One region of the Franconibacter pulveris genome, then DNA from elsewhere that is predicted to be linked to it. Evidence: predicted binding sites of a transcription regulator. Region 1 holds the regulator's gene; each other region holds the start of a gene.
The links. Region 1 encodes PurR, which represses purine synthesis genes. Its sites were predicted from a motif close to CANGCAAACGTTTGCNTG; they were not measured.
Positions count from the first base shown of each region.

Region 2: ACU4F7_RS05315 (nucleoside-specific channel-forming protein Tsx) is a predicted target of PurR. The motif match lies at 5,494-5,511, and genes of this name have one in related genera.
Region 3: carA (glutamine-hydrolyzing carbamoyl-phosphate synthase small subunit) is a predicted target of PurR. The motif match lies at 4,540-4,557, and genes of this name have one in related genera.
Region 4: pyrD (quinone-dependent dihydroorotate dehydrogenase) is a predicted target of PurR. The motif match lies at 3,487-3,504, and genes of this name have one in related genera.

Region 1 is NZ_CM165555.1:2,022,393-2,029,852, reverse strand. Features, by position in the region: gene ACU4F7_RS09655 (MFS transporter) at 1-910, opposite strand, end outside; gene cydH (cytochrome bd-I oxidase subunit CydH) at 1,172-1,261, opposite strand; gene purR (HTH-type transcriptional repressor PurR) at 1,556-2,581, shown strand; gene punR (DNA-binding transcriptional activator PunR) at 2,598-3,509, opposite strand; gene punC (purine nucleoside transporter PunC) at 3,618-4,820, shown strand; gene cfa (cyclopropane fatty acyl phospholipid synthase) at 5,118-6,266, shown strand; gene ACU4F7_RS09625 (riboflavin synthase) at 6,313-6,963, opposite strand; gene mdtK (MdtK family multidrug efflux MATE transporter) at 7,199-7,460, shown strand, end outside.
Region 2 is NZ_CM165555.1:1,116,346-1,123,805, reverse strand. Features, by position in the region: gene ACU4F7_RS05355 (aldo/keto reductase) at 1-501, shown strand, start outside; gene pgpA (phosphatidylglycerophosphatase A) at 541-1,056, opposite strand; gene thiL (thiamine-phosphate kinase) at 1,034-2,011, opposite strand; gene nusB (transcription antitermination factor NusB) at 2,064-2,483, opposite strand; gene ribH (6,7-dimethyl-8-ribityllumazine synthase) at 2,503-2,973, opposite strand; gene ribD (bifunctional diaminohydroxyphosphoribosylaminopyrimidine deaminase/5-amino-6-(5-phosphoribosylamino)uracil reductase RibD) at 3,062-4,165, opposite strand; gene nrdR (transcriptional regulator NrdR) at 4,169-4,618, opposite strand; gene ACU4F7_RS05320 (SadB/YajI family lipoprotein) at 4,769-5,311, shown strand; gene ACU4F7_RS05315 (nucleoside-specific channel-forming protein Tsx) at 5,660-6,538, shown strand; gene ACU4F7_RS05310 (helix-turn-helix transcriptional regulator) at 6,575-7,285, opposite strand; gene ACU4F7_RS05305 (VOC family protein) at 7,347-7,460, opposite strand, start outside.
Region 3 is NZ_CM165555.1:701,462-708,921, forward strand. Features, by position in the region: gene ispH (4-hydroxy-3-methylbut-2-enyl diphosphate reductase) at 1-652, shown strand, start outside; gene rihC (ribonucleoside hydrolase RihC) at 724-1,641, shown strand; gene ACU4F7_RS03420 (LysR family transcriptional regulator) at 1,649-2,557, opposite strand; gene ACU4F7_RS03425 (serine-tRNA(Ala) deacylase AlaX) at 2,652-3,284, shown strand; gene dapB (4-hydroxy-tetrahydrodipicolinate reductase) at 3,490-4,311, shown strand; gene carA (glutamine-hydrolyzing carbamoyl-phosphate synthase small subunit) at 4,779-5,927, shown strand; gene carB (carbamoyl-phosphate synthase large subunit) at 5,945-7,460, shown strand, end outside.
Region 4 is NZ_CM165555.1:1,627,301-1,634,760, reverse strand. Features, by position in the region: gene rlmKL (bifunctional 23S rRNA (guanine(2069)-N(7))-methyltransferase RlmK/23S rRNA (guanine(2445)-N(2))-methyltransferase RlmL) at 1-467, opposite strand, end outside; gene ACU4F7_RS07715 (YcbX family protein) at 567-1,676, shown strand; gene zapC (cell division protein ZapC) at 1,673-2,215, opposite strand; gene pyrD (quinone-dependent dihydroorotate dehydrogenase) at 2,382-3,392, opposite strand; gene ssuE (NADPH-dependent FMN reductase) at 3,641-4,216, shown strand; gene ACU4F7_RS07695 (aliphatic sulfonate ABC transporter substrate-binding protein) at 4,209-5,171, shown strand; gene ssuD (FMNH2-dependent alkanesulfonate monooxygenase) at 5,168-6,313, shown strand; gene ssuC (aliphatic sulfonate ABC transporter permease SsuC) at 6,324-7,115, shown strand; gene ssuB (aliphatic sulfonates ABC transporter ATP-binding protein) at 7,112-7,460, shown strand, end outside.

The sequences.
Region 1 (7,460 bases):
TCGCCGCCCCCCAGATAACCATGCTTACCGCTGCGCCCACCTCGCTGCGCGCCAGCAGCGGGATAGCGGCCATAATCACAATCAGCAGCAGCAGGAATCCTTTAAGCGTGCCGTTCACCGAACGATCCGCCAGACGCCCGCCAAGGTAGTTGCCAATTGAGAAGCCTACGCCAATCAGCACCAGCATGCCGGTAATAAATGCAGGCGTAGCGTCGGTCACTTTATGCAGCACTGGCGCAATATAGGTGTAAAGCGTAAACATCGCGCCGGCGCCAAGCACCGTCGTCAGCAACGCGCTGACCACCTGCGGGCGCATCAGCACGGCCAGTTCGCTCTTAACATCGGGGCGCTCGCCCGCGCTGCCTTTCGGCAAGGAGAAAAAGAGGCTTATCATAGAGACGACGCCCAGCCCGGCCGTCGCCAGGAATGACATGCGCCAGCCGATAACTTCGCCAAGCCAGGTCGCCGCAGGCACGCCGCCGATGTTGGCGATAGTCAATCCCATAAACATGGTCGCCACCGCGCTCGCTTGCTTATGTTTCGGCACCACGCTTGCCGCCACGACGGAACCCAGCCCAAAGAAAGCGCCATGGTTGAGGCTGGTGAGGATGCGCGACGCCAACAGCGTGCCGTAATCCGGCGAAATGGCCGAGAGGACGTTGCCGACGGTAAAAATCGCCATCAGGAAGATAAGCGCGTTGCGGCGCGAGCGGTGCGAAAGCAGCAGCGTCATCAACGGCGCGCCAACCATCACCCCTATCGCATAGGCGCTAATCAACATGCCGGCGGCGGGTATAGACACATCAACGCCTTTCGCGATAACCGGCAGCAACCCCATCGGCGAGAACTCGGTGGTGCCGATACCAAAAGCGCCAATCGCCAGCGCCAGTAAAGGAAAATTAACTCTCATGCAAAACTCCAGACAAAACGAGAGAGCGTCAGCGGCTGTTGCGCAACTGACAAGAACGGAATGCCAATCAGCATGTCAGATATAGCTTTGGGACAGAAGTCACAAGAATCGCAAAAGATATTTGCGATTTTGTTAAGGGTGTAGCTTTTTTGTTATTTGCTAATGATTACCCGAACGGGCAATAAAAGAAAGGACAACGTGGGGATTTATAAGGAAAAATGATGAGGAGAGGGAAAGTTAACCCCTCTCCCGGCAAGCGAATCAGTGCATTACCGCCGTCAGCGCCGAAGCCACAATCAGACCCAGCACAACGACGGTGGTGACTAGCGAAAATTTCAGTTCGGTACTCATTTGTTCTCCTTTTTAACCCTACAAAAAGCGGGTGCGCTTCATTTTTACATAGTCGGACGCAAAAATCCTCTTTGATTTAGTCTGATATGCGTTTTCCCTCTTCCCCTTTTGCGCAAGATCGGCCAAAATTCTCGGCTAATTTATTATGTACCGGCCATTACCCCCCTCTCCTTCCAGCCGAACTGGCTTTTCCCGGCCTGATGCAACGTTTTCGTTGCCGCAAGGGGGTAGCGTAGGCAAACGTTTAACCAACGTTTTTTCAGGAAGTTAGGGCATGGTCTGGAGTGACAACTAATGGCAACAATTAAAGACGTCGCGAAGCGAGCAAACGTTTCCACTACAACCGTATCACATGTAATTAACAAAACCCGTTTTGTCGCGGAAGAGACGCGCAACGCGGTATGGGCGGCCATTAAAGAACTGCACTACTCGCCGAGCGCCGTGGCGCGCAGTCTTAAGGTTAACCACACCAAATCCATCGGTCTGCTCGCCACCAGCAGCGAAGCGCCCTATTTCGCAGAGATCATCGAAGCGGTGGAAAACAGCTGTTTCGCCAAGGGTTACACGCTGATTCTTGGCAACGCCCATAACAACCTGGAAAAACAGCGCGCTTACCTGTCGATGATGGCGCAAAAGCGCGTCGACGGTCTGCTGGTGATGTGCTCCGAATACCCGCAATCGCTGCTCAGCATGCTGGAAGAGTACCGTCACATTCCTATGGTGGTGATGGACTGGGGCGAGGCGAAAGCGGACTTCACCGACTCGGTAGTCGATAACGCCTTCCAGGGCGGATACATCGCCGGGCGCTATTTAATCGAACGCGGCCATCGCGAAATCGGCGTTATCCCGGGACCGCTTGAGCGCAACACCGGCGCAGGCCGCCTGGCGGGCTTTATGAAGGCGCTGAAGGAAGCGATGATCTCGATGCCGGAAAACTGGATTGTCCAGGGCGACTTCGAGCCGGAATCGGGCTATCGCGCCATGCAGCAGATGCTTTCGCAGCCGCACCGCCCCACCGCAGTCTTTTGCGGCGGCGATATCATGGCGATGGGCGCGATTTGCGCCGCCGACGAGATGGGGCTGCGCGTACCGCACGATATTTCTATTATTGGCTATGACAACGTGCGCAACGCCCGCTATTTCAGCCCGGCGCTGACCACTATTCACCAGCCGAAAGAGACCCTCGGCCAGACGGCGTTCAACATGCTGCTGGACCGTATTGTCAACAAGCGTGAAGAGTCGCAGACCATTGAAGTGCATCCGCGTCTGATTGAACGCCGCTCCGTGGCGGACGGTCCGTTCCGCGACTATCGCCGCTGATCCCTTCGGGGGCCGGCTAATCCGGCTCCCGCAACCACTCCCGATTCAACGTCTCGCTGTCTCCCAGATACGCCAGTAGCCACTGCAACGCTGGCGAGGCGTCGTTTTGCCGCCACGTCAGGCAGCAGGCAGCGTCCGGGAACGGGTTTTCCAGCGTCAGCGCTCGCCACTCGCCGCGCTTAAGCCACGGGCGCGCGAAATGCGAAGGCACCATGCCGACGCACAGACCCGCGCTCAGGCAATCCGCCGCCGAAGGCCAGTCCGGCACAATCACCCGACGCTGGTTATCCAGCAGCCAGGTAATGCGCTTGGGCAGCGAACGCGACGTATCCTCCAGCACCAGCGAGGGCCATTCGCGCAGCTGGTCGTCGCTAAGCGGCGCGTTCTGTTGCGCAAGGGGGTGCTGGCTTGCCACCACGCAATGCCAGCTCAACATGCCCATATCCCGAAACGCGTAGCGGCCGCCTACCGGAATCGCCTGCGTCGCGCCAATCGCCACCTCCACGCGTTCATCCGCCAGCGCGTCCCAGACGCCGTTGAAAACCTCCTGCGAAATTTTCAGTTCGACATCATTAAAATGCCGATAGAAATCCAGCACCAGCTGGCGGGTGCGTTCGGGGCGGACAATGTTATCGACAGCGATAGAAAGCTGCCCGCGCCAGCCGTTGGCTATTTGCTGGCACTGCTGACGCGTGATCATCATTTTTTTGATAACAGAGCGCCCTTCTTTTAAAAACCAGGCGCCGGCGGGCGTGAGCACTACGTCACGATGGCGGCGCTCGAAGAGTGGCACCGCCAGCCATTCCTCCAGTTGCCGCACCGTATAGCTCACGGCTGAGGGCACGCGGTGCAGCTCCTGCGCCGCCGCGCTGAAACTCCCGCTGCGAGCAACCGCATCAACCACTTCCAGAGAATATTCGGACCACATGTTATGCCTGCAAAATTTTTGAATGCAATCGCCAAATATTAGCGTTTCACATTGCAGGCTGCACTCTTTACACTCGCGGTCTTCGTTAAAGCGTCATAAGAGGAACTTATGCAACCCTCGAAAATTTTTCTTGTCTGGCTGGCCGGGCTTAGCGTGCTCGGCTTTCTGGCGACCGATATGTATCTGCCCGCTTTCGCCGCTATTCAGCAGGATCTGCAAACGCAGGCGGCGGCAATCAGCGCCTCCCTGAGCCTGTTTCTGGCGGGTTTCGCCGTGGCGCAGCTGATCTGGGGACCGCTTTCAGACCGCTTTGGCCGTCGTCCCGTTCTGCTGACGGGCCTCGCCATTTTCGCCGTCGGCTGCATAGGTATGCTGTGGGTGGAAAACGCGGCGGCGCTGCTGGCGTTGCGCTTCGTGCAGGCGGTAGGCGTGTGCGCCGCCGCGGTTATCTGGCAGGCGCTGGTCACGGATTACTACCCGGCGCACCGCGTTAATCGTATTTTCGCGACGATTATGCCGCTGGTGGGGCTTTCTCCGGCTCTGGCGCCGCTGCTGGGCAGTTGGCTGCTGAACCATTTCGAATGGCGGGCCATTTTCGTCGTACTGTTCGCCGTGACGCTGCTGCTGATGTTGCCAGCACTGCGCCTGCAGCCGCGAGTAAAACCTCATGCTGAGCCGCAGGCGGAAAAAATCCGCTTTGGCACCCTGCTGCGCTCATCCGCTTATCGCGGCAATGTGCTTATCTACGCCGCCTGCTCCGCCAGCTTTTTCGCCTGGCTGACCGGCTCACCCTTTATTCTTAGTGAAATGGGCTACAGCCCTGCTGTAATTGGCTTAAGTTATGTGCCGCAGACGATTGCCTTTCTTATCGGCGGCTATGGCTGCCGCGCTGCGCTGCAACGCTTGCCGGGCGCGCGGCTGCTGCCCTGGCTGCTGATAGCGTTTGCCCTGAGCGTGGCGGCGACCTGGGCGGTGGGGTTGTATGAAAACGCGACTCTGACGATGCTGCTCATTCCCTTCTGCCTGATGGCGATGGCGAATGGCGCTATCTATCCGATTGTCGTGGCGGCGGCGCTACAGCCGTTCCCACAGGCTACCGGTCGCGCGGCGGCGTTGCAGAATACGCTGCAACTGGGGCTCTGTTTTATCGCCAGTCTGCTGGTTTCCTGGCTGGTCGCCGCGCCGCTGCTTTCCACCACCAGCGTGATGTTAGCGACGGTGCTGCTGGTGGGCTGGGGCTATAAAATGCGGGGGCAAAAGAGGGCGGAAACTGAGCGACAACACGCGCCTTCTTCGTCACACGCATCATAACGGCATCGATAATGTCACATTTGTGTAATTAGGTTGCTAACAATATTCGGTTGAATCATCAGAATTTGCCGCCTATACTGATTCGCGGCTTTGCAATAAATCTCATAAATATTATGCAGTAACGGGAGCCGGAGCGCTCCCGTTTTGCTATGGAAGGCTTTTCTGGCAAGGGTATTCTCCCTTCCTCTGTTCTACGTCGGATATCAGGCACGCGGATTAGTCCGTGAGATTTCTCACAAGCCTCAAATTGCGACTACGCTGTTTGAAGGTTCTGATCACACAGGTGATGGAGAAGCTATGAGTTCATCGTGTATAGAAGAAGTCAGCATCCGGGACAATGAGTGGTATCGCATAGCAAGCGAAATGCTCAACCGGGCCGGCATAATCATTAACGGCCCCGCCCCCTCTGATATACAGGTTAAAAACCCCAATTTCTTTAAACGCGTTTTGCAGGAAGGTTCGCTGGGTCTTGGCGAAAGCTACATGGATGGCTGGTGGGAGTGCGAAAGACTCGACCAGTTCTTTACCAAAGTGCTGCGCGCCGGGCTGGAAAAACAGCTGCCCCACCATTTCAAAGATACGCTGCGCATTCTTGGCGCCCGCCTTGTTAACCTGCAGTCGAAAAAACGCGCCTGGATTGTCGGCAAAGAGCACTACGACCTCGGCAACGATCTCTTTACCCGCATGCTCGACCCGCACATGCAATATTCCTGCGGCTACTGGAAAGAAGCGGATAATCTCGTCGACGCCCAGAACAATAAGCTGAAGCTGATTTGCGACAAGCTGCAATTGCAGCCTGGGATGCGCCTGCTGGATATCGGCTGCGGGTGGGGCGGGCTGGCGGAGTTTGCCGCGCGTAATTACGGCGTTTCCGTGGTGGGCGTCACCATTTCCGCTGAACAGCAGAAAATGGCGCAGGCGCGCTGCCAGGGGCTGGATGTGACGATCCTGCTGCAGGATTATCGCGACCTGAACGATGCGTTTGACCGCATTGTGTCTGTCGGGATGTTCGAACATGTCGGCCCGAAAAATTACGCTACCTATTTTGACGTGGCCGACCGCAACCTCAAGCCGGACGGTATTTTCCTGCTGCATACTATTGGTTCGCGTAAAACCGATAACAATGTCGACCCGTGGATCGATAAATACATCTTCCCGAACGGCTGCCTGCCTTCCGTGCGGCAAATTGCCGACGCCAGCGAGCGCCATTTCGTGATGGAAGACTGGCATAATTTCGGCGCGGATTACGATAAGACCCTGATGGCCTGGCATGAGCGTTTCCTGAACGCCTGGCCGGAAATTGCAGATAACTATTCCGAGCGATTTAAGCGGATGTTCGTTTATTATCTGAACGCCTGCGCTGGCGCATTCCGCGCCCGGGATATTCAACTCTGGCAGGTGGTCTTCAGCCGCGGCATTGAAAACGGATTGCGCGTCCCCCGCTAAAAATAAACCCCGGTAAGCCCGGGGTTTATTTTTATTAAGATTTTACTTATTTAGGTTCTTCGTTAACCGCCAGCGCTGCGGCTGCCGCTTCGCGGCTTGCTAATACGCGCTCGACCGTATCCACAACCGCCTGCGTTTGCGGGTCGATTTCAATATTCACGCGCTGCCCCAGCTTTTTCGCCCCTAACGTTGTACGCTGCAGCGTTTCAGGAATTAAATAGACGCAAAAACGCGTCGGCGTCACCTCGCCCACCGTCAGACTAATGCCATCCACGCCGATAAAGCCTTTGTGCAGAATATACTTCATCAGCGTCGGGTCCTGTAATTTAAACCAGATCTGCCGGTTATTTTCCGAGGTCAGGATTTTAGCGACTTCCGCCGTAGTCATAATATGCCCGGACATTAAATGACCGCCGATTTCATCGCTGAATTTCGCGGCTCGCTCAATGTTCACCACGTCGCCTTCCTGTAAATCGCCCAGGTTAGTGATGCGCAGCGTTTCTTTCATTAAGTCGAAGCTGATGCGGTTGCCGTTTATTTCCGTGACAGTCAGGCAACAGCCGTTGTGCGCAACCGAGGCGCCGGTCTCCAGCCCCGGCAGGAGCGCCTCCGGCAACTCCACAACGTGGGTGCGAAAGTTCGGTTTTTCATCAATGGCGACCACTTTACCGGTGCCCTGCACAATGCCTGTAAACATATTAACCACTCCTGAATTCGATAAAACGGCGGTTTTTCGCCGCCACCTGCATATTGAGCACAATAACAGTTGGAAATTCTCCTTGCCAGCCTGTAGCGGGAATAGCGCATTATTTCACTGGCTTAATAGTGAACTCCCGCTACAATAGTCTGACTCATTCCCCTGCAATTTCTTCTTGCTGCCAGTTAAGGCGGCTTTTTTGTCTTTCAAATAACTACAAAATACAGGTGTTCACGTGCAGAAGTATTTCATCGAAGCGCGTCAGTTATTAGCACTGGCAATCCCGGTGATCCTTGCGCAAATCGCCCAGACGGCGATGGGATTTGTCGATACGGTTATGGCGGGCGGATATAGCGCCACCGACATGGCCGCCGTCGCTATCGGTACCTCTATCTGGCTACCAGCCATTCTTTTTGGCCACGGCCTGCTGCTGGCGCTTACGCCAACCATCGCGCAGCTTAATGGCTCCGGTCGCCGCGACCGCATCGCGCATCAGG
Region 2 (7,460 bases), 910 kb from region 1:
ATGCACCCTGAGCAGTTTGAGCAGGCGCTGAAGCTTCAGCAGAGCAACGGCTGGGCGCGCTTCGTCACTATGCAAAATCATTACAACCTGATTTACCGTGAGGAAGAGCTGGAGATGCTGCCGCTCTGCCTGCGGGAAAATGTGGCGGTCATTCCCTGGAGCCCGCTGGCCCGCGGCCGTCTGACCCGCCCCTGGGGCGAAGCCACGGCTCGCTCGGTGTCGGATGAATTTGGCAAAACGCTCTATAACGAAAATGATCAGACCGACGCGCAAATTGCCGAGCGTCTGGGACGCATCGCAGAAGATAAAGGGCTGACGCGCGCGCAAGTGGCGATTGCCTGGGTGCTCAGCAAGCCCGGCATCGCCGCGCCGATTATTGGCGCGTCGCGCGAAGAGCAGCTTGAAGAATTAGCGCAGGCGGTGGATGTTACGCTTACCGATAGTGAAATCGCCGAGCTGGAAATGCCTTACCAGCGCCACGCCGTGGTGGGTTTCCGGTAAAAAAGCCTTCCCCCTCCCCTGACGGCGAGGGGGAATAACTCAGAAGACGCCAATCGGCCAATGGTGGCCAATGTAGTAGAGGATCCCGGCCGAGATAACCCCGGCGACAATATCATCCACCATGATCCCCATGCCGCCGTGCACGTTACGATCGAACCAGCGGATCGGCCACGGCTTCCACATATCCAGAATGCGGAAAATAACAAACCCGGCGGCGACCCATTGCCAGTCGCCAGTGGGCAGCGCCATCAGCGTTATCCACATGCCGATAAATTCATCCCAGACGATGGCGCCATGATCGTGCACGCCCATATCTCTGGCGGTCTGATGACAAAGATAAACGCCAAGGCTAATGCCTAGCATTATTACCAGCGAGTAAAGCTGCCAGGGTAAAAAGGTCATCAGATACCAGAACGGGATAGCGGCAAGCGACCCCATGGTGCCCGGCACCCAAGGACTTAGCCCGCTGCCGAATCCCGTCGCCAGCAGATGCCAGGGATTACTGAGTTTCAGGCGGCTTTTCGCCACATCCTTAAGCGGTTTTGAAGTGGTCATAGCCTTTCCAGTTTAGTGTTACCGGCTCGCCGTCGCGCACAAACTGCATGCCTTCCGAAGGCGGCATGACCTGGCCGATACAGGTAAACGGCACGCCCAGATGACCGAGCGCCACATCCAGCGCGCCGCGGTTAAGCTCCGGTACGGTGAAACAGAGTTCATAATCTTCGCCGCCGGAAAGCGCCCAGCGCTGTGCCTGTTCAAGCGTCGTCACGCTGCGCAGCTGTTCCGATAACGGCAGATCGTTGAGTTCTACGCGGGCGCCGCAGTTGCTCGCCTTAAGGATATGACCAAGGTCAGAGATAAGCCCGTCGGAGAGATCGATAGCGGCGCTGGCGCGATCGCGTAGCGCCTGGCCCTGCAGCACGCGCGGCGTCGGCCGCAGGTGACGCTGCACCAGGTAATCAGCGCACTGCGCATCGGCAGCCTGAAGCTGCTTTTGTAAAATCGCCAGCCCGGCGGCGCTGTCGCCCGGCGTGCCGGTCACATAAATCCAGTCGCCCGGACGTGCGCCGGCGCGCTTAAGCGCGCGACCCGCGGGCACCAGGCCGTGAATGCCAAGCGTCATGGCGAGCGGGCCGCGGGTCGTGTCGCCGCCAATCAGCTGCATTTCGTAATAGCTCAATTGCTCAAACAGGCTATCGCTGAATGCCGCAAGCCAGGCCTCGTCCACTTCCGGCAAGGTCAACGCGAGCGTCAGCCACGCGGGCGTCGCGCCCATGGCGGCCAGATCGCTTAGGTTCACCGCCAGCGCTTTATAGCCCAGATCGCGCGGATCGATATCCGGCAGAAAATGGATGCCCGAAACCAGCGTATCGGTGCTTATCGCCAGCGTCTGTTTTTCCGGCACGTTCAGCAGCGCGCAATCGTCGCCAATACCGGTTTCCACATCCAGGCGGGCCGTTCTGACGCGATCAAAGTAGCGAGCAATCAATGAAAATTCGCCGCAAGCCATACGTTATGCCTCAGCAGGAAAAGAAGAAAGGGCCGGAAAACCGGCCCTGAGATTACTTTTTGTGGGGGCGGATCTGCGGGGCGGCTTTATCGAGAACGCCGTTGACGAACTTGTGGCTGTCTTCAGCGCCGAAGGTTTTCGCCAGTTCGATCGCTTCGTTGATGGCGACTTTGTAGGGCACATCGTCACGTTTAGAGAGTTCGAACAGGGCGATACGCAGCACCGCTTTCTCGACCTGGCCCAGCTCTTCGAGCTGACGGGACAGGTAAGGCTTCATCAGCCCATCGAGATATGCGCTGTTGGTCGCCACCCCGGAGAGCAGTTCGCGGAAATACATGACGTCCACATCTTTTACGTCCTGTTCCGCCAGGAACTGGTATTCAACATCAGCGATGTCGTTCTGGGACAACTGCCAGGAGTAGAGCGCCTGGACGGCACACTCACGGGCGCGGCGACGAGCAGCAGGTTTCACGGAATTCCCCTTACAAAATTCAGGCTTGGATAGCTTTCAGGACATTAATCATTTCAAGCGCGGTCAGCGCCGCTTCGGCGCCTTTGTTGCCGGCTTTGGTGCCAGCACGTTCGATGGCTTGTTCAATACTTTCAGTGGTGAGTACGCCAAAGGCTACCGGGATTTCGCTCTCCTGGGCTACGTGAGCCAGGCCATTGCTGGCGCCGCCTGCCACATATTCAAAGTGGGCGGTGCCGCCGCGAATCACCGTACCGAGCGCGATAACCGCGTCATATTTACCGGTTTTCGCCAGCGCCTGCGCCGCGAGCGGCAGTTCATATGCGCCAGGCACCCAAACCACGGTGATATTTTCATCTTTTACCTGGCCGATGCGCTTGAGCGCATCGACAGCGCCTTCGAGCAGGCTGTCGTTGATGAAGTTGTTAAAACGCGCAATGGTGATGGCGACGCGAGCGTCCGGGGCAGCAACGGTAGCTTCAATAATGTTCATACTCTTACCTTAGGGTTATGTAGCCCCCGCAGGGGGGCGGATTTTATCATAATCTTTGCAGCACTGCTTACGTTTTACCGCACCGGTTTCACGCAGGCGTTAAATGCAGACAGATATCAGGGCCAACGGGACGTATCTCGTTGAATGCAAACTGCGGCGCATCGGCAAGCCGCTCAAGGCCTGGCAGTTGAAAAAGGCCGCGCGCATTATCGCCCAGCAGCGTCGGCGCCAGGTAGACGATAAGCTCATCCACCAGCCCCGCCTGCAGCAGCGCGCCCGCAAGCTGCGCGCCAGCTTCCACCCAGACGCTGTTAATCTGCCGCTTGCCAAGCTGCATCATCAGCAGCACCAGGTCGAGGCGGCCGTTATGCTCCGGCACAATCAGCTGTTCGACGCTCTGCGGCCATAGCGCGTCATCCGCCCGGGTGCGCGCAAGCCACGTTTTTCCCGGCTGCTGCACAACGCGATGCTGCGGCGTAACGCGGTTATGGCTGTCGATAATCACGCGCAGCGGCTGGCGAAGATTCTCCTGAGGATAAAGCGCCTGCGTATCTGCGCCGAGCTCTTCCCGGCGCACCGTCAGCGCCGGGTCGTCCGCCAGCACCGTTGCGCTGGTAGAGAGAATGGCGTGGCTCTGCGCGCGCAGACGCTGTACATCGCGGCGCGCTTGCGGTGAGGTTATCCACTGGCTTTCGCCGTTCGCCATCGCCGTGCGGCCGTCGAGCGACGCGCCAAGCTTCAGCTGAATATAAGGAAAACCGGTGCGCATGCGCTTAAGAAAACCTTTATTAAGCCGCTCGGCTTCGCTCATCATCAGCCCGTGGCTGACTTCAACGCCCGCCTGTTGCAGGCGATAAAGGCCACGCCCCGCGACCTGCGGATTCGGGTCTTGCATCGCCGCGACGACGCGGGTTACTCCCGCCGCAATCAGCGCTTCGCAGCAGGGCGGCGTGCGGCCATGATGACTGCAGGGCTCAAGCGTGACGTACGCCGTCGCGCCTCGCGCTTTCTCCCCAGCCATCCGCAATGCATGCACTTCTGCATGCGGTTCGCCTGCCCGCAGGTGAAACCCCTCGCCGACGATGTCGCCATCCTTAACAATGACGCAGCCGACGTTAGGGTTAGGATGCGTGGTAAAGCGTCCGCGGCTCGCAAACTTAAGCGCGCGCGCCATGTAAATTTCATCGGACATGCGTTAATCCTGTAAGCGGGCGATCTCTTCGCCAAATTCGCGGATATCTTCGAAGCTGCGGTAGACCGAGGCGAAGCGGATATAAGCCACCTTATCGAGCTTTTTCAGCTGGTCCATCACCAGGTTGCCGATCATTTTGCTGGGCACTTCGCGCTCGCCGGTGGCGCGCAGGTGCGATTTGATATGGTTGATGGCCATTTCCACGTCGTCAGAGCTGACCGGACGCTTCTCCAGCGCCTTCTGCATGCCGCTGCGCAGCTTGTCTTCATTGAAAGGCTCGCGCACGTCATTGCTTTTTACCACGCGCGGCATAACCAGTTCCGCCACTTCAAAGGTGGTGAAGCGCTCGTGGCAGACCAGACACTGGCGGCGGCGGCGAACCGAGGAACCTTCGCCTACCAGGCGGGAATCAATGACTTTGGTGTCCACAGCGAGACAAAATGGGCAATGCATAGCGCTTCCTGAAAGACAAAGTTAACTTCCCGTAGTTTACCCTGAACTGCCGGGACTACAAAGGCGCAACGTTTTTGAGAATAAATCGCTATGGCAACAAGGGTAGCCCGTTCTACGCTTAGCAGAGGCTATTTTTAAGGAATTTCCATGATGACAAGACGTTACCTGAAGCTGTTAACCGCCGCCAGCGTACTGGTGTTAAGCGCCTGCGCCCCGCAAAGCGAGGTGCGCCAGATGCACCAGAGCGTGAGCACGCTAAACAGCGAAATGACGCAGCTGAAAAAAGAGACCGTGAAAATCACTCAGCAAAACGCACTTAATGCGAAATCCGCCAGCGGCGTTTACTTATTGCCGGGCGCCAATACCCCGGCGCGGCTCAACAGCCAGCTTGGCATGTTGCGTATGTCGGTGAGCAACATCAGCGCCACCGCGAATGGCACGCAGGCCACGCTCAATATTCATGGCGAATCAAACACGGCGCTGCCCTCTTTCACCGGCACCGTTGAATGGGGGCAGCTGCAGGGCACGACCGAAAATTACCAGGAAGTGAACGTGCAGAACCAGCAGTTCAGCGCCCCGGCGAGCCAGCTTGCGCCAAGTGATATCGCCATTCCGCTGATGCTCAACGGTATTACGCCAGAACAGCTGGGTTTCCTGCGCATTCACGATATTCAGCCGCTTTTGCAGGATTAACACATTCACAGGCCGGCAGAGAACCGGCCTTGCGTTTTGTTACAAAGCACAGCACAGAAAGCTTATCCCCCGCCTTGCCTTTTTCGCGCAAATTTCATTCAACTGTCACCCTTTGATGCCGTTTTGTTTGGCTTGAAAAACCAAAGCCGTTAGAATCGCGACGTTCAATGTACGCAAACGTGAACGCAATCGATTACGTACATGAGAAGAATGTGAAACAACACATATTTTTGTGAGCGAGGATTTCTATAATAGGGGCCTCATCCAGACGGTAACGGTTGTTCGCGAATTACCGGGTGCGTTTTACTCTTCCCGCTTACGGGATTTCCTTAAAACAGTGGCATAATTATGAAAAAAATTATTCTGGCTGCCGGTGCTGCGCTGGCGCTTTCCGCTTCTTTCGCTGCAAACGCTGCTGATACCAGCAACAGCGAGTTCGTTTCTGACTGGTGGCACCAGAGCGTTAACGTCGTAGGCAGCTATCACACCCGCTTCGGACCGACTATCCGCAACGATACCTATCTGGAATACGAAGCCTTCGCTAAGAAAGACTGGTTTGATTTCTATGGTTACCTGGACGCCCCGGTGTTCTTCGGCGGCAACACCGACGCCAAAGGTATCTGGAACCATGGCTCCCCGCTGTTTATGGAAATCGAACCGCGTTTTTCTATCGACAAGCTGACCGGCACCAGCCTGGCGTTCGGTCCGTTTAAAGAGTGGTATTTCGCGAACAACTATATCTATGACATGGGTCGCAACGAGTCGGGCCGCCAGAGCACCTGGTATATGGGTCTGGGTACCGATATCGACACGGGCCTGCCGATGAGCCTCTCTCTGAACGTGTACGCTAAATACCAGTGGCAGAACTACGGGGCGGCAAACCAGAACGAATGGGACGGTTACCGTTTCAAAGTGAAATACTTTGTACCGATCACCCAGCTGTGGGGCGGCAACCTGAGCTATATCGGCTTTACCAACTTTGACTGGGGTTCAGACCTCGGCGATGAATCCGGCTATGCCCTGAACGGCGTGAAGTCGCGCACTAACGACTCCATCGCCTCCAGCCATATCCTGGCGCTGAACTATGACCACTGGCACTACTCCGTAGTGGCGCGTTACTGGCACAACGGCGGTCAGTGGAATGATGACGCTGAACTGGCCTTTACCCGCTACAACACCCGTACTACCGGCTGGGGTGGTTACCTGGTGGTCGGTTACAACTTCTGATTTGCCAAAGCCAGCCGTTATCCAGCGGCTGGCTTTTTATTCCCGCTTTTCCCGCTTTTCCCGCTTTTCCCGCTTTTGCCGTCGTAAAAAGTCCTGTAGCGATAAATCCGCGCGTGGCGAAAACGCCCTGCCCGCAAGGCTTATGTCACTGCAGCGATCAAGCCGAAAGCAGCGGTAATCCTCACGGGTTTCGCACCAGCTCACCATGACCCAATGCTCGCCCCAGAAAGACAAGCCGAGCGGATATATATTTCGCTGCGTCGCTCTCCCCTGCTCGTCCTGATAGCGGATATGTAAAACCTGAAGGTTATTAATAGCTTCATGGCAGACGTCAAACCAGCGGCGGACCTGGGGATAGCGATCAAAATCCGGGGCCAGAATGCGGCTTTGTTCGGCGATAAGGCGCCGCTCGGGTGAGAGCACGGCAAGCAGCTTTTCATGAGCTGACTCCGCCGCCTGGGCCATCGCATTCCCGCTCCAGGTTTGCACCATTCTCAGCGCGGCGATCGTCGCTTCCACTTCCCCAGGCGTCAGCATTAACGGCGGCAGGTCGAAGCCAGCAAGCAGGCTGTAACCGCTCCCCGCCTCGCCCCGTACCGGCACGCCGGAAAGCGAAAGGTCCTGAATATCGCGATAAATAGTACGCTCTGAAACCGCTAACCGCTCGGCCAGCAGCCGCGCGGTAACGTGTCGTTTTCCACGTAAAATCTGCACTATCTGAAAAAGCCGGTCAGCTCGTCTGCTCATGGAACGCCTTTTGTTGAAGCCCTGCCCGTTATGCAGGCAGGACTGGCGAGTATATCAGCCGTCAGGCAGGCTGATGCAACCCGACGCGGTTGCCTTCGCTGTCGATAATCATGGCTATCGTGCCGATATCATGCGGCAGCGTCTGTGGGGGCATACAGCAACGACCGCCCGCCTC
Region 3 (7,460 bases), 1.3 Mb from region 1:
GAAAGTGCATATGGAAGTGGCGCGCGCCAGCCGTCGCGGCGAAGAGTCCATCCTTATCGGTCACGCGGGTCACCCTGAAGTGGAAGGCACGATGGGCCAGTACAGCAACCCGGAAGGGGGCATGTACCTTGTCGAATCGCCGGACGACGTCTGGAAACTGGACGTTAAAAACGAGGCGAAGCTGTCGTTTATGACCCAGACCACGCTCTCGGTGGATGACACTTCCGATGTTATCGACGCGCTGCGTAATCGCTTCCCGAAAATTGTCGGGCCGCGTAAAGACGACATCTGCTACGCCACGACCAACCGTCAGGAAGCGGTACGCGCGCTGGCTGAACAGGCTGACGTGGTGCTGGTGGTCGGCTCGAAAAATTCCTCTAACTCCAACCGTCTGGCCGAACTGGCGCAGCGTATGGGGAAAGCCGCATTTCTGATTGACGACGCGAGCGATATCCAGGAAGAGTGGGTGAAAGCGGCGAAGTGCGTCGGCGTCACCGCTGGCGCCTCCGCGCCGGATATCCTGGTGCAGAATGTCATTGCCCGCCTGCAGGAGCTGGGCGGCGGCGAAGCGGTGCCGCTGGAAGGCCGTGAAGAGAATATTGTTTTCGAAGTGCCGAAAGAGCTGCGCATGGACGTTCGTGAAGTCAACTAACCTTCATCCGCTCTGTTTATGAGAAGATGCCAGACGCTAATCCCGTCTGGCATTTTTTTATGGAGAAAATCATGAGCCCGTTACCCTTCATTCTGGATACCGACCCGGGCATCGACGACGCCGTCGCCCTTGCCGCCGCCATCTTCTCGCCTGAACTCGAACTGCGGCTGGTTACCACCGTGGCGGGTAACGTCAGCGTGGAGAAAACAACCCGCAACGCCCTGCAACTGCTCCATTTCTGGCAGCAGGACGTGCCGCTGGCGCAGGGCGCCGCCACGCCGCTGGTGCGTCCGCTTCGCGATGCGGCTTATGTTCACGGCGAGTCGGGCATGGAAGGGTATCACTTTGTGGCTCACGACAGGCTCGCGCTGGAGGCGCCGGCTTTTCAGGTTATTTATGATTGCCTGACGGCGAGCGAGGAGCCTGTCACGCTGGTAACCATCGGCCCGCTGACCAATATCGCGCTGCTACTGACCCATTACCCCGACTGTATCAGTAAAATCAAACGGCTGGTGATGATGGGCGGCTCCGCCGGGCGCGGTAACTTTACCCCTAACGCTGAATTTAACATCGCTATCGACCCGGAGGCGGCGGCGCGTGTTTTTCGAAGCGGGCTGGAGATTGTGATGTGTGGTCTTGATGTCACTAACCGGGCGCAGTTAACGCCAGCGTATCTCGCCGCGCTTGCTACCCTTAACCGCACCGGCGCGATGCTGCATGCGCTTTTTAGTCACTACCGCAGCGGCAGTATGGCTACTGGGCTTCGGATGCACGATCTCTGTGCGATTGCTTTTCTGGTTAAGCCCGAGCTATTTACTCTGAAGTCGTGTTTTGTGGCGGTAGAGACGCAGGGTGAATACACTGCTGGCACAACGGTTGTCGATCTCGACGGCAGGCTGAAGCAGCCCGCTAACGCGCAGGTTGCGCTGGATATTGACGTTCCGGCCTTCCAGGCGTGGGTGGCGCAAACCCTCGCGCTGGCGCCATAGCGAAAGATTATCGGTTGCTAACGGTCAGCTTTTCAGCCAGATAATCAATCATCACCCGCATTTTAACCGGTAGCTGGCGGCCTGCGGACCAGAGCAGCCAGAGCTGGCCGGAATAGGTGCTAATAAATTCCCATTCCGGCAGTATCTGTACAATCTCGCCGCTCGCCAGCGCTTCACGGGCGGTAAAGAGCGGCAGGCTGCCAATGCCCAGGTGTTGCTTTACCGCGTCCAGCCGCACGCCAGTATGGTTCGCCGCATAGCGCCCGTGGGTTTGCACCACCAGCGTTTTGCTGTGCTGGCGAAACTTCCAGCGCGAGTCCACTGGCGTTTCCCCAAGGCTGATGCAGCTGTGAGCCCGCAAATCCTGAGGGTGCTGCGGCGTACCATGCTGCGCCAGATAATGCGGCGTGGCGCACAACAGATGCGTAATAGGCATTAGCGCTTTGCCATGCAACCCTGGCGAAGGGGTATTGGTGATGCGCAGCGCGAGATCCACGCCATCGTCAATCAGGTCCATATAACGATCTTCAAGCCGCAGGCAGATGTCCACCTGCGGATAGCGAGCCAGAAATTCCGCCATCACCGGGTGCAGGACAAAGCGGCCTACCGCTTTGGGCACGCTCAGGGTGAGCTTGCCCTGCGGCGCCTGTTGATCGATGCCGCCCTGCGAAAGGACCTGGCGTGCGGAGTCCAGCATTACCGTGGCGGATTTTAACACCTCGCTGCCTGCGTCGCTCAGGCGCAGCTTGCGGGTAGTGCGATGCAGCAGCTTAACGCCGAGCTCTTTCTCCAGCCGTGAAATGCTGCGGCTGACGGAAGAGGGCGTTGCGCCGAGCTTGCGGGCGGCGGCGGAGAAGCTGCCGCTCTCCACCACGATGACGAAGGCGGCGATTTCAGGCAATAACGTCAGGTTCATATTTATGCGCCGTATGCAAAGGTGCATTGTCTGAGAGCGGGATTATCTTCCCCGGGCTAATCAATATACTGTCTGGATAACCGGGAGGACAATAATGACTGAAAAAAGCTATTACACCAGCGATGCCGTAAGCGGCGAAGCGCAGGTGCTGCGCTGCGAGGCGAACAGCGACGGGCTCTATGAAGTGGAACTCGATGCCACGCTGTTTCATCCCCAGGGCGGCGGGCAGCCTGCGGACAGCGGTACGATTAACGGCATCCCTCTGATGCGCCTGGAAAACCGCGGCGATAAGGTTATTCATTTTCTCGGGCAGCCAGTGGCGCAAGAAAGGGTAAAGCTTGAGGTGAATGTGTCGCTGCGTAAGCTGCACTCCCGCTGGCATTCCGCGGGACATTTGATTGGTTATGCAGGCGAGCAGCATGGCTGGCGCCCGGTAAAAGCGCACCACTGGCCGGGCGAAGGCAAAATCACCTTTAATGCGACAGAAGGCGCGCTTGCGCCTGAGGCCTGCGCGTTAAGTGAAAAAATCGCCGCCTGGATAGCCGCCGATTTGCCGCGCCTGGTCACCTTCGACAATGCGCTTCGCCAGGTGCGTTTTGGCGATTTACCCGTTTACGGCTGCGGCGGCACGCATGTCGTTTCGCTGGCGGAGTTAGGGGAAGTGAAGCTGACCAGCCTGAAAGTGAAGAAAGGACAACTGATCGTGGCCTACCAGCTGGCAGGATAGTCTTTTCTGCAACTATTAAGCGTTTCTGCCTTGCAGGCGCATGCTTATCCATAAAAAGCATGCGCCTTTAATGTCTTTTACTGATATCCCCTCCGTTTTGTCATAAATTTCTAATTATGCGCGTTTTTCGCTGGCAGCCCGTGGGTGGGCTGGTTAACCTGAGAACGTTTTATAAGCAATTTCTTAACATACGAAGAGTATAACTATGCAAGAAGTACAAATCCGCGTCGCCATCGCCGGAGCAAGCGGCCGCATGGGGCGGCAGTTAATCCAGGCGGCATTACAGATGGATGGCGTGGCGCTTGGCGCGGCGCTGGAGCGTGAAGGCTCATCGCTGGTCGGCAGCGACGCCGGAGAACTGGCGGGCGCGGGTAAGTCAGGGGTCATCGTACAGAGCAGTCTCGATGCGATCGTCGATGATTTCGATGTGTTCATCGATTTTACCCGACCGGAAGGCACGCTGGCGCACCTGGCGTTTTGCCGCCAGCATGGCAAAGGCATGGTCATCGGCACGACCGGTTTTGACGAAGCGGGCAAGCAGGCCATCAGCGAAGCCGCCAAAGCTATCCCTGTCGTTTTTGCCGCTAATTTTAGCGTTGGGGTCAACGTCATGCTGAAGCTGTTGGAGAAAGCGGCGAAAGTGATGGGCAACTACACCGACATCGAAATTATCGAAGCTCACCATCGCCATAAGGTGGACGCGCCATCCGGCACGGCGCTGGCGATGGGGGAGGCAATTGCTCAGGCGTTGGATAAAGATCTCAAAGCGTGCGCTGTTTATGCGCGCGAAGGTTATACCGGCGAACGGGAACCTGGCACCATCGGCTTCGCTACGGTTCGCGCAGGCGATATCGTTGGCGAGCATACCGCTATGTTTGCTGATATTGGCGAACGCATTGAGATTACCCATAAGGCTTCAAGTCGGATGACTTTTGCAAATGGCGCGGTTCGCTCTGCTTTATGGTTAAAGGGCCATAAAAATGGCCTTTATGACATGCGGGACGTACTCGATTTAAATAACTTGTAGTAAGAATTACCCATCGTGATGTGGTTATTACAATCATAACTGTTTGATTGGCGGGGCAATAATTTATTGCCCTTTTTATTTTATTGAATTTCAACGGTCTTGATTATTTATCCTTGTTAAGGCTTAAAAACAGGTAATCTTCTTTGGTTTTTATGTTGCCATGCTGTAAATTTTGACCAAATGGTCCACTTTTTTCCTTCCTGACGTTTTGTTTACGATTTTCGCTGTCAACGAAACGGTTTCGTCACTGAGTTTTACTCTCTTTTTAGCTCTGTTTAAGCGTATTCGCTGTCAGTGAGCTAAAAATATCAGAAAAAATCACCTGCAGAGTAGACTTTGCCCTGTGTTCTCTCTAGAATGCCGCCGTTTGCCAAAAATTCGTCAGGCAGGCTGTTTTGCAATTGATTCATCCCTGCTGTTTGAATTAATATGCAAATAAATTGACTGTTTATTCCCTGGAGGACGTTTTGATTAAGTCAGCGCTGTTGGTTCTGGAAGACGGGACCCAATTTTACGGTCGGGCCATTGGGGCATCAGGTTCGGCGGTTGGGGAAGTCGTTTTCAATACTTCAATGACCGGTTATCAAGAAATCCTCACTGATCCTTCCTACTCCCGCCAGATTGTCACTCTTACTTATCCCCATATTGGTAATGTCGGTACTAACGAAGCCGATGAAGAATCCTCCCAGGTGCACGCGCAAGGTCTCATCATTCGCGACCTGCCGCTGATTGCCAGCAACTATCGCAACACCGAGGATCTCTCTTCTTACCTGAAGCGCCATAACATCGTGGCGATTGCCGATATCGACACCCGTAAACTGACCCGCCTGCTGCGTGAGAAAGGCGCGCAGAACGGCTGCATCATCGCGGGCGACAATCTGGACGCGCGTCTGGCGCTGGAAAAAGCGAAGGGTTTCCCGGGGCTGAACGGCATGGACCTGGCGAAAGAGGTCAGCACCGCTGAGCCTTACAGCTGGACACAGGGCAGTTGGACGCTTTCAGGCGAGCTGCCGGAAGCGAAGAAAGAAGAAGAGCTGCCTTACCACGTGGTGGCTTACGACTACGGCGTGAAGCGCAACATTCTGCGCATGCTGGTAGACCGCGGCTGCCGCCTGACCGTTGTGCCGGCGAAAACCCCGGCGGAAGAGGTGCTGAAAATGAATCCGGACGGCGTGTTCCTCTCAAACGGCCCCGGCGACCCGGCGCCGTGCGACTACGCCATCGACGCGATCGAGAAATTCCTGCAAACCGACCTGCCGGTGTTCGGCATCTGCCTCGGTCACCAGCTGCTGGCGCTGGCGAGCGGCGCGAAAACGGTGAAGATGAAATTCGGCCACCACGGCGGCAACCATCCGGTGAAAGACGTGGATAACAACCGCGTAATGATTACTGCGCAGAACCACGGTTTTGCAGTAGATGAAGCGACGCTGCCAGCCAACCTGCGCGTCACGCATAAATCGCTGTTCGACGGCACGCTGCAGGGGATTCACCGCACCGACAAACCCGCCTTCAGCTTCCAGGGACACCCGGAGGCGAGCCCGGGCCCGCACGACGCCGCGCCGCTGTTTGACCATTTCATTGACTTAATTGTGCAATACCGTAAGACCGCCAAATAATCAGGAGAAAATGAAACATGCCAAAACGTACAGACATTAAAAGCATCCTGATTCTTGGCGCAGGCCCGATTGTTATCGGCCAGGCGTGCGAATTCGACTATTCCGGCGCCCAGGCGTGTAAAGCGCTGCGTGAAGAGGGCTACCGCGTTGTCCTGGTGAACTCCAACCCGGCGACCATCATGACCGACCCGGAAATGGCGGATGCAACCTACATCGAGCCGATTCACTGGGAAGTGGTGCGCAAAATTATCGAAAAAGAGCGCCCGGACGCGGTGCTGCCGACCATGGGCGGCCAGACGGCGCTGAACTGCGCGCTGGAGCTGGAGCGCCAGGGCGTGCTGGAAGAGTTTGGCGTCACCATGATTGGCGCCACCGCCGATGCGATTGACAAAGCCGAAGACCGCCGTCGCTTTGACGTGGCGATGAAGAAAATCGGTCTGGAGACCGCGCGCTCCGGCATCGCGCATAATATGGACGAAGCGCTGGCGGTCGCGGCAGACGTCGGTTATCCGTGCATCATCCGTCCTTCTTTCACCATGGGCGGCACCGGCGGCGGCATCGCTTACAACCGCGAAGAGTTTGAAGAGATCTGCGCGCGCGGGCTCGACCTCTCCCCGACCAAAGAGCTGCTGATTGACGAGTCGCTTATCGGCTGGAAAGAGTACGAGATGGAGGTGGTGCGCGATAAGAACGACAACTGCATCATCGTTTGCTCCATTGAAAACTTCGACGCCATGGGCATTCACACCGGCGACTCCATCACCGTGGCGCCAGCCCAGACGCTGACCGACAAGGAATACCAGATCATGCGTAACGCCTCGATGGCGGTACTGCGTGAAATCGGCGTCGAAACCGGCGGCTCCAACGTGCAGTTTGCGGTTAACCCGAAAAATGGCCGCCTGATTGTTATCGAGATGAACCCTCGCGTGTCTCGCTCCTCGGCGCTGGCGTCCAAAGCCACCGGCTTCCCGATTGCCAAAGTGGCGGCGAAACTTGCGGTGGGGTACACCCTCGACGAGCTGATGAACGACATTACCGGCGGACGTACCCCGGCGTCGTTCGAACCCTCTATCGACTACGTGGTTACCAAAATTCCACGCTTCAACTTTGAGAAATTCGCCGGCGCGAACGACCGCCTGACCACCCAGATGAAATCAGTGGGCGAGGTGATGGCGATTGGCCGCACTCAGCAGGAATCGATGCAGAAAGCGTTGCGCGGCCTGGAAGTGGGCGCAACTGGCTTTGACCCGAAAGTGAGCCTGGATGACCCGGAAGCGCTGACCAAAATCCGCCGTGAACTGAAAGACGCGGGCGCCGAGCGTATCTGGTACATCGCCGACGCCTTCCGCGCCGGGTTGTCCGTCGACGGCGTTTTCAACCTGACCAATATCGACCGCTGGTTCCTGGTGCAGATTGAAGAGCTGGTGCGTCTGGAAGAGAAAGTGGCAGAAGTGGGCATTACCGGCCTGGACGCTGATTTCCTGCGCGCGCTTAAGCGCAAAGGTTTTGCCGACGCGCGGCTGGCGAAGCTCG
Region 4 (7,460 bases), 400 kb from region 1:
CCGCTAAGGTCGATGGCGATGCTGGCGGTTTCTTTATTCAACCAGACGTTGATGCGCAGGTCCGGCGCTTCGCGATCGACCGTCGGACGCGGCAGATTTTTACGGGTAAAGGCATCGACGATGGCGTCTTTCACCTTCATCGCCCCGTACTGGCTGTTGCGGATGGTGTCGTTCAGACCGCTGAAGTGAACCGCGAAGGTAGCATCCGGCGCCAGAAGCGAGGTCCAGTCGATAGCCTGAACGCCCAGATAGAGGTCCAGGTCGCTGTAAACTTTGCATTCGCCGAGCGGCAGCAAAATACGTGAAGCCAGACGGCTCCACATCAGGCTCTGGTAAAGCAGCGTAGTGTCGCCTTCAAAATGCACGCCACCCTGAACCACCTGACAGCGCTCGGCGCCGAGGCTCTCCAGTTCAGTTTTTAACAGCTCTTCCAGACCACGCGCCGTACTGGCAAACAAAGAATTCATATTGTCACTTCGTTAAAAAGAAAATTGTTGCGCATTATAGCTAATCCACCACGCATGTCATAAAGTTGCCCTTTTATTTGTTCAGGCATGGAGGGCGCAATGATCGCATTGTCACGGCTTTATATTCACCCGGTAAAATCGATGCGCGGTATTCAGCTGTCGCACGCGCTGGCGGATGTCAGCGGCCTCGCTTTCGACCGCATTTTTATGGTGACCGAGACGGATGGCACCTTTATTACCGCACGCCAGCATCCGCAAATGGTATTGTTCACCCCCGCCATGCTGCATGACGGCCTCTACCTTGCCGCGCCGGACGGCAGTTCCGCGACGATTCGCTTTGCCGACTTTGCGCCTGAACCTTCGCCTACCGAAGTGTGGGGCAACCACTTCACCGCGCTGATCGCGCCTGCCGCCATTAATCGCTGGCTGAGCGGATTTTTCGGGCGTGACGTGCAACTGCGCTGGGTCGGCCCGGCGCTTACCCGTCGGGTGAAGCGTCACCAGGAAGTGCCGCTCTCCTTCGCCGACGGTTACCCCTACCTGCTCACCAACGAAGCCTCGCTGCGCGACCTGCAAAACCGCTGTAAAGCAAGCGTCGCCATGAACCAGTTTCGCCCAAACCTGGTGGTCAGCGGCGCCGGCGCCTGGGAAGAAGATAGCTGGAAAGTCGTGCGCATCGGCGAGGTGGTCTTTGATGTCGCCAAGCCCTGCAGCCGCTGCATTTTTACGACCGTCAGCCCGGAAAAAGGACGTAAACATCCCGCTGGCGAACCGCTGGCGACGCTGCAAACCTTCCGCACCGCCCAGGATAATGGCGATGTCGATTTTGGCCAAAACCTGATTGCCCGCAACAGCGGCATTGTACGCGTAGGCGATGAAGTAGAAATCCTTGAGCGCAAACCGGCAAAACGGTACGGCGCTGGTGAAGTGGCGGAAAGCATCGCGACGCAAAGCGTACCCGAAGGCGTGGTAGAGATTGAATGGCAGGGACAAACCTTTCGCGGCAACAACCAACAGATACTGCTGGAACAGCTGGAGCAGCAGGGCATCCGCGTCCCCTACTCCTGTCGGGCGGGCATTTGCGGCAGTTGCCGCATTACGCTTGTCGAAGGTGAAGTGCAGCCGCTTAAGCAGAACGCCGTTCGCAACGACGGCACTATTTTATGCTGTAGCTGCGTGCCGCGCGGCCCGGTAAAGCTTGCGGGTTAAACGGCTTGATCGAGGCTGAGGCTTTCCGGCACCGCCTGAAGCTTCAGCCTGTCGTTCATGATTTTAATCGCGTCGCCAAGCTGCATAGCGCGCCCGGCGAGATTCAGCGCAGGCTGCGCCAGCAGGCAAAGCGTCGCGTTCTCGCCCGGCTCCACCACCAGCAGGTTTACCGGCTCAGAGGTATCGCTCAGCCAGACGCAAGCGGCGTCGCCACAGCGCGGCGTATCGCTATCGCCATGAGAAATAAAGTGCCAGCTTTTCGGCATTTGCGGCTTAAGAAAGCGGATAGCGACCAGCGCGTTCAGCACCAGCTCCGCACGCTGCTCGGCGCTAAGCAGCAGGTCGCGGCATTTTTCTTCGAAGGAAAAATAGAGGGCGGCGTCATCAACGCAAAAGCCAGCGGGTGAGAAGGCATCCGGCGTGAGCATTTTACGGGCGAAGCGTGAGCGAAAGATCATGCCATTGGCCAGATCGAGCATCATCCGATCGTGCTCTTCATCAAAATACCAACGCCAGTTATCGTCCGGCTTAATCCGCATAATTTGCCCCCAACCGCTTAAATGCCAACGAATATCTCTCTTTTTGCCGCTGCGTTTATTCTCTGAAAAAACAAAATAGTACAAAAGTATAAATAAGCAACATCTGGCGGACTATAAAACAACCAGGGCTGAAAATAAAGCCCTGGTCGGTCTGAAAAGGGCATGTTCAGAGGTGGGTGACAATCTCTTTAATCAGCGGCGGGCCTTTAAAAATAAAGCCGGAATAAATTTGTACGAGCGTAGCACCTGCGGCCATTTTCTCGCGTGCGGCAACGACCGAATCAATCCCGCCGACGCCGATAATCGGCAGCGCGCCTTTTAATTCCAGACTCAGGCGACGAATAATTTCCGTGCTTTTTAACTGCAGCGGCCGACCGCTCAACCCGCCGGTTTCATCACAATGTTTCATTCCCTGAACGAGGCTTCGGTCGAGCGTCGTATTTGTGGCAATAACCCCATCGATATTATGGCGAACCAGACTGTCGGCCACCTGAATTAATTCTTCTTCGGTCAAATCCGGGGCAATTTTCACCGCCAGCGGCACATATTTATGATGACGGTTTTGCAGGTCGCGCTGCTTTTCTTTAATCGCCGAGAGTAAATCATCCAGCGCTTCGCCATATTGCAGCGTGCGTAACCCGGGCGTATTAGGCGAAGAGATATTGATCGCGATATAACCGGCATAGGGATAAACTTTCTCCATGCAAATCAGGTAGTCATCTTTGCCCTGCTCAACCGGCGTGTCTTTATTCTTGCCGATATTAATCCCCAGCACGCCGTCGAAATGCGCCTTTTTGACATTCTCGACCAGGTTATCCACGCCGAGATTATTAAAGCCCATGCGGTTAATTAGCCCTTCCGCTTCCACCAGACGGAAGATGCGCGGCTTGTCGTTGCCCGGCTGCGGGCGCGGCGTGACGGTGCCAATTTCGATGGAACCAAACCCCATTGCGCCAAATGCATCAATGCACTCGCCATTTTTATCAAGCCCGGCGGCAAGACCCAGCGGATTTTTAAACGTTAATCCCATGCAGGTAACCGGCTTTGTCGGCACAGACTGATGCACCAGCTTTTCCAGCGGCGTACCCGTTACGCGGCGTAACTGTTGAAAGGTAAATTCATGAGCGCGCTCGGGGTCGAGCTGAAAAAGGGCTTTTCGAACGAAGGGGTAGTACATGAACTCTCCTGGATTCCCGGTGTGCAAACCGGGGCGCTATTATCCGCGATTGCTTTCACAAAGTGAATTGACCTGCGGCAAAAAAGCGCCCCGCCAGGCAAACGTTTTCCTTTTTTCGGCTGCTTTATGCGTTTTTTGGCATAGCGTCGCCGGAAATTTTAGTTAGTGACGCCTGCGGCTTCTGACACTATTTCATCAATTGTTATCAATGTTACCCAAAAGCAAACAATTGGTTATAAGGAGCCGTCATGCGAGTCATTACTCTGGCCGGAAGCCCGCGCTTCCCCTCACGCTCCAGCGCTTTACTGGAGTATGCCCGGGATAAGCTGAACAAATCGGGCGTGGAAGTGTGTCACTGGCATCTGCAAAACTTCGCCCCGGAGGATTTGCTCTATGCTCGCTTTGACAGTCCTGCGCTGCGCACGTTGATTGAACAGCTGGAAGGCGCAGATGGGTTGATCATCGCCACCCCCGTCTATAAAGCCTCTTTCTCCGGCGCATTGAAAACGCTGCTGGATCTGCTGCCCGAACGGGCGCTGGAGAAAAAGGTGGTATTGCCGCTCGCCACCGGCGGCACCGTCGCTCATCTGCTCGCGGTGGATTACGCCCTAAAGCCTGTTTTGAGCGCATTAAAAGCGCAGGAGATCCTGCATGGCGTGTTTGCTGACGACAGTCAGATAAAGGATTACCAGCATAAGCCCGCTTTTACGCCCAACCTGCACCAGCGTCTGGATGCTGCGCTGGAAACGTTCTGGCAGGCGCTGCACCGCCGCGAAGTCAACGTTGCTTTCCCTTTTGCTGAACAAGGAGCGATTCATGCTTAATTTTCTTCGCCGCGCGGCGCTGGTAGGGCTGCTGGCGCTGCCTTTAACCCTTAACGCCGCTGAAACGGCGCCGCAGGCGCTGAGGATTGGTTATCAGAAAGGCTCGGTCAGCATGGTGCTGGCGAAAAGCCACCAGTTTTTAGAAAAGCGCTATCCAAATACCCGAATCAGTTGGGTTGAATTCCCGGCCGGGCCGCAGTTGCTTGAAGCGCTGAACGTCGGCAGCATCGATTTAGGCAGTACGGGGGATATTCCGCCTATCTTTGCCCAGGCGGCGGGTGCGGACCTGGTCTATATCGGTTCCGAACCACCAAAACCGAAAGCCGAGGTGATACTGGTGCCGGAAAACAGCCCGTTGAAAAGCGTGGCGGATCTGAAAGGCCATAAGGTGGCGTTCCAGAAAGGCTCCAGCTCACACAATCTGCTGTTGAGGGCGCTGCAAAAAGCGGGACTCTCATTTAACGATATCCAGCCAGCCTTCCTTACTCCCGCCGATGCCCGCGCCGCTTTTCAACAGGGCAACGTAGACGCCTGGGCTATCTGGGACCCGTACTATTCCGCCGCGCTGCTGCAGGGCGGCGTGCGCGTGCTGACTGATGGCAGCGACCTGAATCTGACCGGTTCGTTTTACCTCGCTGCTCGCCCGTATGCTGAGAAAAACGGCGCTTTCCTGCAAAGCGTATTGCAGACCTTCAGCGAGGCGGACGCGCTGACGCGCAGCCAGCGCGATGAAAGCGTGAAGCTGCTGGCGCAAAGCATGGGGCTGCCGGAGCCGGTTATCGCCAGTTATCTTGATCATCGCCCGCCTACCGCCATTAGGCCAGTAAATGAAGAGACCGCCGTGCGTCAGCAACACACCGCCGATCTGTTTTATGACAACCACCTGGTGCCGAAAAAAGTGGATATCCGCACCCGCATCTGGCAACCCGCAGAGACGAAAGGAGCTAAATCATGAGTCTGAACCTGTTCTGGTTTCTACCCACCCATGGCGATGGCCATTACCTCGGCAGCGATGACGGCGCGCGCCCGGTGGACTACGGCTACCTGCAACAGATAGCGCAGGCGGCGGACCGACTGGGCTTTACCGGCGTGTTGATCCCGACAGGCCGCTCCTGCGAGGATGCGTGGCTGGTGGCGGCATCAATGATCCCGGTTACTCAGCGGCTGAAGTTTCTGGTGGCGCTGCGCCCAAGCGTGATATCACCGACCGTCGCAGCGCGTCAGGCGGCTACGCTCGACCGGCTTTCCAACGGACGAGCGCTCTTTAACCTGGTGACAGGCAGCGACCCGCAGGAGCTCGCCGCCGACGGCGTCTTCCTCGATCATACTGAGCGCTATGAAGTGTCGGCCGAGTTTACCCGCGTCTGGCGCAGGCTGCTGGAGGGGGAAACGGTGGATTATGAAGGCAAGCATATTCGCGTACGCGGCGCAAAGCTGCTTTTCCCGCCCGTGCAGCAGCCGCGACCGCCGCTCTACTTTGGCGGCTCGTCCGATGTGGCGCAGGACCTGGCCGCTGAACAGGTCGACCTCTATTTGACCTGGGGCGAGCCGCCGGAGCAGGTAAAAGAGAAAATCGCGCAGGTACGCGCTAAGGCAGCGTTGCACGGGCGCAGCGTGCGTTTTGGCATTCGTTTACACGTAATTGTGCGTGAAACTAACGAAGAAGCCTGGCGGGCGGCCGATCGGCTGATTGAAAAAGTGGATGACGAAACCATCAGCAAGGCGCAGGCGGCGTTAGCCCGCACCGATTCCGTCGGCCAGCACCGTATGGCGGCGCTGCACAACGGCAAACGCGACAACCTTGAAATCAGCCCTAACCTCTGGGCGGGCGTCGGGCTGGTGCGCGGCGGCGCAGGCACGGCGCTGGTGGGCGACGGCCCCACGGTGGCGGCGCGCATTAATGAGTATGCCGCGCTGGGTATCGACAGCTTTATTCTTTCCGGCTATCCGCATCTGGAAGAGGCTTACCGCGTAGGCGAACTGCTCTTCCCGCATCTGGATATCGCTATCCCGCAAGTGCCGCAGCCGCAGAGGTTGCAGCAACAAGGCGAGGCCGTGGCCAATGAATTTCTGCCGCGCCGGGTAGCGCAAAGCTAAGGAGGACGGCATGGCGACGACTTCACGCAAGTGGCTCTACCGGGCCGCGCCCTGGCTGCTGCCGATAGGCATCATTGTTATCTGGCAATTCGCTTCGCAAACGGGCTGGCTCTCCACACGCATTTTACCCTCCCCGGAAGGGGTGGTGGAGGCGTTCTGGAACCTTTCGGCGAGCGGCGAGCTCTGGCATCACCTCGCCATTAGCGCCTGGCGAGCGCTGATTGGTTTCTCGATTGGCGGCGCGATTGGCCTGGCGCTCGGTCTTATCAGCGGCCTTTCACGTTGGGGAGAACGGCTGCTTGATACCTCTATCCAAATGCTGCGCAACGTGCCGCATCTGGCGCTTATCCCGCTGGTTATCCTCTGGTTCGGCATTGATGAGAGCGCCAAAATTTTCCTGGTGGCGCTCGGAACGTTTTTTCCGATTTACATCAATACCTGGCACGGGATCCGCAACATCGACCACGGGTTGCTGGAAATGGCGCGCAGCTACGGTCTTTCGGGCTTCAGCCTGTTTGCGCAGGTGATCCTGCCAGGCGCCCTTCCCTCCATTATGGTCGGCGTGCGCTTCGCGCTGGGGTTGATGTGGCTGACGCTTATCGTGGCGGAAACCATTTCGGCGAATGCCGGCATCGGCTATCTGGCGATGAATGCGCGCGAATTTCTGCAAACCGACGTGGTGGTGGTCGCCATCATTCTTTACGCCCTGCTTGGCAAGCTAGCTGACATAAGCGCCCAGCGGCTTGAGCGTCTCTGGCTGCGCTGGCATCCGGCCTACAGGCAACAGGAGAAAACCGCATGAATACGGCAAGGCTGAATCAGGGTACGCCGTTGCTGCTGGATGGCGTAACCAAACGTTACGGCGACAAAACCATTCTTGATGGACTGAACCTGCATATTCCCGCCGGGCAGTTTGTGGCGGTGGTCGGGCGCAGCGGCGGCGGAAAGAGCACGCTGCTGCGCCTGCTCGCGGGGCTTGAAGAGCCGGACGGCGGCGTTTTGCGGGCGGGCAATGCGTTGCTCGGCGAAGCGCAGGAGGAGACGCGCCTGATGTTCCAGGATGCGCGCCTGCTGCCCTGGAAAAAAGTAATTGATAACGTTGGGCTGGGGCTAAGGGGCGACTGGCGGCCCACGGCGCGCGAGGCGC